Regions from separate parts of the Fictibacillus sp. 5RED26 genome, predicted to be linked through region 4. Evidence: riboswitches for the same ligand, from Rfam matches in the RefSeq annotation. Region 4 holds a riboswitch; each other region holds the start of a gene.
The links. A riboswitch is a leader RNA that binds a small molecule or an ion and turns the genes downstream of it on or off. The one in region 4 is predicted to bind cyclic di-GMP.
Positions count from the first base shown of each region.

Region 1 (2,202 bases), on a different contig from region 4:
CTTTTTTGAGAATCCATTAGTTCATTTGGCGACTGCTTCATTTATAATCCTCCATAGACAAAAATAGTAGACACCCTTTTCCCGTACCCTAATTCTATAAACATTAAACATTAGTGTGGGGTCTGACCCCACACAAATACAAAACCTTCATTATGTATATTCCACGAAGACACCCGCAAAGGGAAAAACCACGTAAAAACCACCTGATGCAATCAGGTGGTTAGTTTTGTTTGTTTTTCCATTTGTTAAATTCGAGAAACTCTTTAAATTGCTCTTTGCTTACACCAGAACCCATGGCTTCTTTCACTAATTCAGCCCATTCCTGATCTAGGTTTTTTGTATCAACTTCAGCTTTGATTAAGTGATCTACAGAAATATTCAATACATCCGCAATCTTTTCGAGAAGCTGTATCGAAGGGTTTTGTTGAATATTTCGTTCTAGGGCACTTATATACGATTTTGCTACCCCTGCTTTATCAGCCAATGCTGTAATGGAGAGGCCTTTTTCGGTACGGTATTTTTTTACTCGCTCACCAATCATCATTTGCAATCCCCATTTAAGAAATAATTTGCCTTTATTATATCTTTCTGTATGAGGTAAGTAAATAAATTCTGTGACTTGCTTACTATTTCAATGAATTAATTTCCTTGCAATTGATAGTTTTCTAACGTTAATTGGGGATTTTGTAAAAAACGAATAATCTCTTCTTTAGTAAAACCTTGATCTCTCGCTTCTTTAATCAATTCAATCCACTCGTGATCCAGCTTAAACGTATTTTCCACTAAGAACCCCTCCAGAAAGTAAATGATATCCAGGTAACCCGGCGATCGTAGCTTTTTAAGTTAAGCTTTAGACCCGTGGCTTTGCGCCCACTTCTTTCGAAAATGTTTGCCCTTGTCTGAAGGATAATTAGGACCTATTCCCTAACTCAAATTGATTATATACAAGCTAAATAGAAAATGTTGTCAGAAAATGACTGTAATAAAAATGTAATATAAGGAAGCGTAATAAGACCCCTATAAAACAAATTTAAAGGAATGATGCAGGTTATGTTGAAATTATTCTTAATAAATACCCATTAAACTAATTTTAGCTGCTGAAAGGATGAATAAATTGTCTAACAAATTGCCAATGAATTTGTCGAATCAACTCAGTTTACCAGTGATTAACGCCCCAATGTTTCTTGTATCGAGTCCTGATATGGTGATTGAAAGCTGTAAGAACGGAATAATAGGTACCTTTCCATTACTGAATGCAAGAACCTCCGATCTATTAGAAAATTGGATGAAACATATTTCAGAAGAGCTGAGTAATGCCAGGGAAAAAGATCCTTCGGCAAAGATTGCTCCATGGGGTGTTAACTTAATCGTTCACCGAACGAATAAACGTTTTGAAGAAGATTTGGAGCTAATAAAGAAATATGAACCGCCAGTGGTGATTACTTCTCTTGGTAATCCAAGCGATGTTGCTAAAATCGTTCACGGGTACGGTGGTCTCGTATTCTCTGACGTTATCTCGCTTGATCACGCGCGTAAGGCTGCTAAGACGGGCATTGATGGATTAATACTCGTGTGCAGTGGAGCAGGTGGCCATGGTGGGACGTTAAATCCGTTTGCTTTCTTAAAAGCCGTAAAGGAATTCTGGGATGGGATGACGATTCTAGCTGGGGCTATTTCTACAGGTGAAGAAATACTAGCTGCCAAGGTTCTTGGAGCCGATCTCGTATACATGGGAACGCGCTTTATTGCGACGCAAGAATCTTCGGCGAGCGAAGATTACCGGCAGATGTTAATAGATTCTACTCTTGAGGATCTTGTTTATACGGATGCGATTAGTGGAATAAAAGGAAACTACCTGCTTCCATCCTTACAAAGAGCGGGATTTGATGTGGAAAACTTGATGAAAAAGGATGATGTTGACCTCTCGTTCTCTGAATCCAAAGCAAAAGCATGGAAAGACATCTGGTCCGCAGGACAAGGTGTTGGCAGTGTGAAGAAAATCTCTACCATTCAGGAAGTAGTAGATGACCTAAAGGAAGAATACAAAAAAGCATTAAAAACAAAGGAAGCTATGAGTATTATCCCTTAAAACATTAGTCCTTTAGAACTAAATCCCCCAAAACCACGCTGTATAAACGTAGTTTTGAGGGATTTTGGTTTTTGATTTTAATTTTCATTCTTGTACAAGTCGATGTCAGGTTC
Region 1 is NZ_JACZDU010000002.1:189,510-191,711, forward strand. Features, by position in the region: gene IHV10_RS09255 (STAS domain-containing protein) at 1-41, opposite strand, end outside; gene IHV10_RS09260 (helix-turn-helix domain-containing protein) at 221-541, opposite strand; gene IHV10_RS09265 (anti-repressor SinI family protein) at 640-783, opposite strand; cyclic di-GMP riboswitch class I at 813-904, opposite strand; gene IHV10_RS09270 (NAD(P)H-dependent flavin oxidoreductase) at 1,115-2,089, shown strand; gene IHV10_RS09275 (hypothetical protein) at 2,167-2,202, opposite strand, start outside.
Region 1: another riboswitch for cyclic di-GMP. It lies ahead of IHV10_RS09265 (anti-repressor SinI family protein); the one in region 4 lies ahead of IHV10_RS04235 (GGDEF domain-containing protein).

Region 2 (2,202 bases), on a different contig from region 4:
GCCCTTATGCTAGGTATTTTTACATTCGGGATGCTCGTTACACTTCTTTGGCTTTTATACCATCTATTTATCAGTTTTCCAGACCGTCCCTTACATAATCAATGGGGATTTGTGAGGTATACCTATAAATACCCTGACTTACTATTAACAGGAGTCTTTTATAGTTTAGGGCTTTGGGTCAGTAACTGGATTATTTGGTTTGGTGAGGGATCGGTGAATGTACTGCATACATTTCGTTATCACCCTGATTATGATACAGCTCTATTTTGGTCCTTCTTGACTATTATTCCTACGATGATGACATTTATAGTTTCTATAGAAACAAGGTTTTATAAAAAATATTGGACGTTTTACGGCTTTGTGAATGAAGGTGGAAGTTTAGATCAAATACAAGAAAGTAAGAAAGTGATGATTAGAGTCTTAAAAGAAGAAGTGATTCGTCTTATCAGAACGCAAGGGTTATTTACTCTACTTGTCCTCTTATTGCTGCCTCGGTTTGTTACGTGGTTCGAGTGGAGTGCTGATTTCTTTGAATTAATGCCGATTACACTAGTAGCTGTCTTTTCAATTAGTCTTGTTTTAACACTATCACTTCTTCATCTATACTTCGATGATCGAAGAGGAGCTTGTATAACTACTTTCATATTTTTCATCATAACTTTTGTACTAACTCTATTGTTGCTCCCGCTTGGTTTTGATTGGTATGGAGTAGGAATAGCTGTGGGGGCTTCGCTTTCTTTTACATATGGTGGCCTTCGATTAATATCATATGTAGGCGAAGCTGATTTTCATATTTTCACAAAAAGAGATCCTAAATATTATCAAAATTCTTTAGAAAGATTTATTTCCAATTTTTCTAAAAAATAGATATTCACTATTGTTTTTTGAATTCAAAACCTATAAAATGGAAATAATTAATTTAATACTGTGGTGATGGGCAAACTTGGTGAAAACCAAGGACGCAAAGATATGGGTCTTCGATTCTAACAATAGAATAAAGATTGCCAGTCCGCGAAACCAACCCATCCCTCGTATGAATCGGGGGAATTTTTTATGAAAAAGTGGTTATTAATCATGGCAATCTTTACTTTTGGTTTTTTTTCATTACATCCTAAACACAGTTCTGCTCAAAGTGGACAAAGTACTCTGCAACAGGTCAAAAATTACAAGATTTATTATTCGGCACCAACAGATCGTATTCTTAAGAAGTTAAGTAGTTACGATTTAGTTGTGATCGAACCACAGTTATACACAAAAGAGCAGATTCAATATCTTCAACAAAATGGCACGATTGTTCTTGGTTATATTAGTGTTATGGAAACACCGACGTGGAACAAACAGAGATTGGAACTTCTAGCTGATAGTGACTATTTCAAAAGAAGTGGTGCTAGAGTTCATTATGAGCAATGGGATTCTTATCTAATGGATATAGCGAGTGTTCACTATCATAAAGTCTTAATGGATGAAATGGAAAGACAAGTTAATGCAAAAGGAATGAATGGTGTTTTCTTTGATACCGTTGGGAATATTGACAACGAACATTTGGAGAATAACGCTGCTATATATAAAAAGCAATTAGATGGACTTCTTGCTTTTTTAGATAAGAGTGATCGAAAATTTCCGAATCTCCTAATGGTACAGAATTGGGGTATGGAAACCATTCAACATACTCATAAGTATATGGATGGTTTCATGTGGGAAGGTTTTGACTACAATGAAGTTTCAACAGATGAGTGGGCTCAGAATCAGATTAGTAAGTTGAAAAAGATACAACAAATGGGAAAAACTCAAATTATGACGGTGTCTACAAAGTTAGAACGTAAAAGCAAAAATTACGCAGAAAAATTTAACTTTTTACATTATCATGATAAAAAATCGTATGATGTATTTTAAATCATCAACGATAACATGAAACCAATAAAATGATTGCTTCCTATATTAAGCTTAATGAAAGAAAAGCCAGCGTTGCAAGATACGCTGGCTTTTTTCTATATTTGTTTAGTTATAACTAATCGCTTGTTTACCCATCTGTTCCCAAGCGGCAATGAAATTGTTTAATCGAAGCTTTCTATTCTTTTGGTTTGAAAGTGGATCGTTAAAATAAACATATCCACCGCTATAACCTGTTACCAAGACGGAATGCTCACGGTACGTCACTTTAATCTTACCTTGTGGTGTGTAGAAGTATGTAAATTGGGATTC
Region 2 is NZ_JACZDU010000002.1:457,093-459,294, forward strand. Features, by position in the region: gene pelG (exopolysaccharide Pel transporter PelG) at 1-867, shown strand, start outside; cyclic di-GMP riboswitch class I at 927-1,017, shown strand; gene IHV10_RS10520 (endo alpha-1,4 polygalactosaminidase) at 1,054-1,893, shown strand; gene IHV10_RS10525 (C39 family peptidase) at 1,999-2,202, opposite strand, start outside.
Region 2: another riboswitch for cyclic di-GMP. It lies ahead of IHV10_RS10520 (endo alpha-1,4 polygalactosaminidase); the one in region 4 lies ahead of IHV10_RS04235 (GGDEF domain-containing protein).

Region 3 (2,202 bases), on a different contig from region 4:
CAAGTACGAGGATCGAATCTATCTTGGAGGAAACCTTCTCAGGATCAGTGTTGGCAGATGTAAGAATAAGAGTTTCTAGCGTTGCTGCAAATAGAATGGTTGTAATTAGGACGGTCAGCGTCGTTTTTTTGTACGTTTTAAATAGTTTCATAGCTGTGTTGTAACGGAAGAAAAGGATGAAGAAAAATGCACCTAACAAGAAGAAAACCGCAAGACCCATATCCATGTTGGTCGTTTGAAGCAGCATGGCCGTTGCGTATACAGCAAAGAGGATCCCAAGTGTTAGAAATAGTTTTTTCATAGTGTTGTCTCCGTTCATAGATTTTCTATATTCTAGGATATCAGAAAAAGGAAAAGAGCGGAGAATGAAGATTCCGCTCTTTTAATAAGTTATTATTTTTTATTTATATCAGACTCTTGAATTTCTTTTTGAATGGCTGAAGAAATGTCCGCTTTCTTTTGCTCGGAAGAACGTGTCGCATCCGTGCTCATGTTCTCGGTCTTTTTATTTACTGCTTCGTTCTTTCTTTTCGTTATTTCTGCGAGTTCTTGTTTATAATGCGTTTCTAGTTCTTTTTTCTTGTCTTGAATGATCTTTTCTTTGTTAGAATCCAAATCCTTCTTGGCATCCGCAACAATTCCTTTTATCGCTACATTCACATTCTTAAGCAAGTCATTCTTCTCTTTGTTTAACTCACTCTCGATCTCAGATTGGTATGTATATTCCATAATCTTATTATATAAGTCGTTTGCAAGATTTGGATTTGCTGCATACGCAGATGTAGTACCTACACCAAGTGCAATCGTAGTCGCTAAAACTATCTTCGGCCATTTCTTAGTTGTCTTTTTCTTCGTACTGAATTTTTCTTTGCGTGAAATTTCCATAATAAATACCCCTTCCTTTATCTAGAGAACAAATAAAGAAAGCGGTCGGTTGCGCTACTAGCTTCAGTTATTCCAAGCGCCCACATACAGAATAACCTTCACAGCTCCACACTTATCTAATTATATTCTGATATAAAATTACCACCAGCCACATTCTCTGTAAATGGGTATTTAGTAAGATATTACTATAAATTGTTTTTTTAGTATTTTATTGTAGAAAAGAAGATGGTGCTGAAGGTGAGAAATGAAAGAAGACAATGTCCACCGAGTGTGGACATTGTCTTCTAGAATGTATTTGTCTGGGGTCTGACCCCCTTTGTGAAACTTCCCACAATGTAGGCAATCAAGGAAAGTACGATTGGCAGCACTACTGTGTGCATGCCCCAAAGATTTGGATAGTTAAGATGTAGGAACATATAGGATCCTACCCCTACGATCAGAGAGGCAATCGCTCCGTTCGCATTTCCTCTTTTCCAATATAACCCCAATACGATTGGCCATATGAAGGCAGCTTCTAGTCCTCCGAAGGCAAACAGATTCAGCCAGATCAACAAGTCAGGCGGGTTAATCGCCATTGCGAATACGCTCAGTCCAACAACCGCTGTTATCCCAAAGCTCAATTTTTTTACAAATTGCTCTTCAGCATCTGGTTTGATGTAATTAATATACACGTCCTTAATAATTGCAGAACTTACGAGTAAGAGCACTGAGTCCACCGTTGACATGACTGCAGCTAAAGGCGCTGCCAACACGATACCGGCTAACCACCCTGGCAATACTTCGAGTGCTAAAAGCGGCATCACTTTATCCGGCACTTCAATTCCCGGTAGCACGACTCTTCCGAATACACCAGCTAGATGCATACCTAGCATGATGAACCCCACAACAAACGTTCCGATGATCATCGCCCGATGCATCGCTTTTGCATTTCTGTAGCTCATCGCTCTCACCGATATTTGCGGCAATCCTACGACTCCAACACCAACCAAGATCCAAAACGATGATACATAGAGAGGAGTAAGCGATTGATCAGAACCATAAGGCGAAATAAGATTCGGGTTCTCCGCTCGCAACTCGCTCATGATGTTCTCGATACCCCCACCTGCGATAATCGTACCGGCCAATATGATGACGGTTCCGATTACCATGACGACACCTTGTATTGCATCTGTGATTACAACCGCACGAAAGCCGCCGGCAATCACATACACGAGGACAGAGCCAGAGAAGATGAAAAGCGCTGTCGTATAGGAAACTCCGGTAAACGATTCGATCAACCGTCCCCCGCCTACCCATTGAGCGGCCATTGCAGAAAAT
Region 3 is NZ_JACZDU010000002.1:161,106-163,307, reverse strand. Features, by position in the region: gene IHV10_RS09095 (YdcF family protein) at 1-301, opposite strand, end outside; gene IHV10_RS09090 (hypothetical protein) at 394-885, opposite strand; cyclic di-GMP riboswitch class II at 920-1,002, opposite strand; gene panF (sodium/pantothenate symporter) at 1,170-2,202, opposite strand, start outside.
Region 3: another riboswitch for cyclic di-GMP. It lies ahead of IHV10_RS09090 (hypothetical protein); the one in region 4 lies ahead of IHV10_RS04235 (GGDEF domain-containing protein).

Region 4 (2,202 bases):
GATAACGATTAGGTAACCAACAGCAACAAACGCACTATCAGCTCCACCAGTAAGCTGCATCAACCATGCATAAGCAAGACAATCAAAAACAATTCCACCTCTTGTAAAAACCCGGTAGTACAGTGACGTCTCTGGCAATCGGTGTAAGACAATTTGTGTGGATGTCATATATATAATGCCGATTATAAAAAGGATCGGAAAAGTATCCGTTTCATAATTCAAGACGCTTGATATAGGTTGATAATAAAAAACAGGTATACAAAGAATTAAAAAGAACCACCGTAACAAAGATGATATGGTTTCAGAACGGTGTTCCGTAATCGTAAATGAATCTTTCATGCGTTCAACTTCCTTTACGTTATACGATCTGCGAAAAACATAGCAGAAAGGCCCATTATTTTACATGATCAAATCAGTGATTTATTCTCACTTCTAGCTCTTTTGTTCGTGTACATACGCTCATCAGCAAGCTGCAGGTAATAGTCTATGTTTTCACATGCATCTGCAAGTAATTCTATTGCACCATATGCCAATGAGATGGATTCATTCCAAACGATAAGCTGACTCTCTAGTTTTTCAGTTAAGATGTATGCTTCATCTTCAGTAATTCCTGGTAAAAGAAAAACAAATTCATCTCCACCGAATCTAAATCCAGAGAACAATTTTAGTCGCTTTGAAAGTTCTGCGATCTGCTGAAGTATCTCGTCACCCGCGTGATGCCCTAGCTCGTCATTGATTAATTTAAAGTTATTGATATCAAACATGACAAGTGTAAGAGGAAGCTTAAGTCTATTTGCCTTTTCTAGCTCCTTTTCTAAACAATCATAAAAGTAGCGACGATTATACAGATTTGTTAATGGATCACGAATGCTAATCTCCTTAAGATCTTTAAACTGTTGAGAAGAGAAACCGCTTAGAAATCCTGTAACAGCATGGTGAGAAATCCGGTTCCAGCGATCTAACATAAATAGTTGTATAACTAACGGCTCGTTGGACGTTGCTTTTTTCACTTCAAATAAAACGGATTCACTAATACTCGTTGTAAAACACGCAAGTGCTTGATGAGGAATTCGTTGATGCCTTAAAAAATGAATACCTGATCGAAACGCTTTCTGCTCTCCTTGTTTTAAAAAGGATTTGAATCGTTCTTCTTCTAAAAACACTGCATGCACAATCCCGCGTAAAAATTTCTCTAGTATCTTCTCGTATTGCTCAACAAAACCGTTTAGAAACGTATGAAAGTCTTCATTTTTTCTTAGATGTTCTTTGTGTGTATGTATCATGGCTGGAATAGACTTCATAAATTCTGGTAACAAGTTTTTTTTGAGTGCGCGTAAGTCTAGTTGGAAGTTTTCCATTCTACAACCCCTCAAATCCCTCAAAAATTACATACAAAAAGCCATCACCTAATAAAGGGAATGGCTTCAATTTATGTTTTAGATACTTTTAACCTCTATGAACACATTATTCCTGCAGAGAAACTACAAAATACGAGAATAAAGCTTCATAGAAACGCTTGTGTCTAAACACGAGTCCGTTTCCCTTTGGCAACCGGCTGCCATTGCATGTTCACCATACTTTAGGCCCATAGCTTTGCGTCCCAGCTTTTCAACTGGTTTGCCCTTAATAACAAAGGTTTTTATTGATTTATAGTTATTATATCCTACTAAGGTAATTTGTGCCAATGATTTTAATAGTTCTTTAATCCTATTATTTTAGGCTTTGTTTTTTGGATATTTTTAACTTTCTATAGTACCTATACCCAATCCTTACTCCATTCAAAACAATATAAGGAATCTTTATTGGAAAGTAATACAGCGTTTTCTTGTAAAATGTAAAATAAGCTTTCCTTAAATCTTTCCATTTCCTGCAAGTTTCGTATCGGCTAAAATCAGATACGTCTACAATAATTCCTCTATTATTGGATATCATGACATTTTTTCCATGTACATCGTTAGGAAACAATCCTTTGTCTTTTGCATGCCTCACTGCTTCATCGATGTCATAAATCACATTTTCAGGAATTTTTACACCTTTATGCACACAGTCGTACAGAGTCATTCCTTCAATACGTTTTAAGATTAAAAAACGTTGTTCGGAATAATAACAAACAGAAAATCCAGGGTGTGTTCCTAGTCGATCATAAACCTTTTTTTCCTCTAATAATCCATGCTCATCCCTGCCGTAAATCTTAACTACATA
Region 4 is NZ_JACZDU010000001.1:790,961-793,162, reverse strand. Features, by position in the region: gene IHV10_RS04240 (GGDEF domain-containing protein) at 1-339, opposite strand, end outside; gene IHV10_RS04235 (GGDEF domain-containing protein) at 408-1,358, opposite strand; cyclic di-GMP riboswitch class I at 1,544-1,632, opposite strand; gene IHV10_RS04230 (serine/threonine protein kinase) at 1,711-2,202, opposite strand, start outside.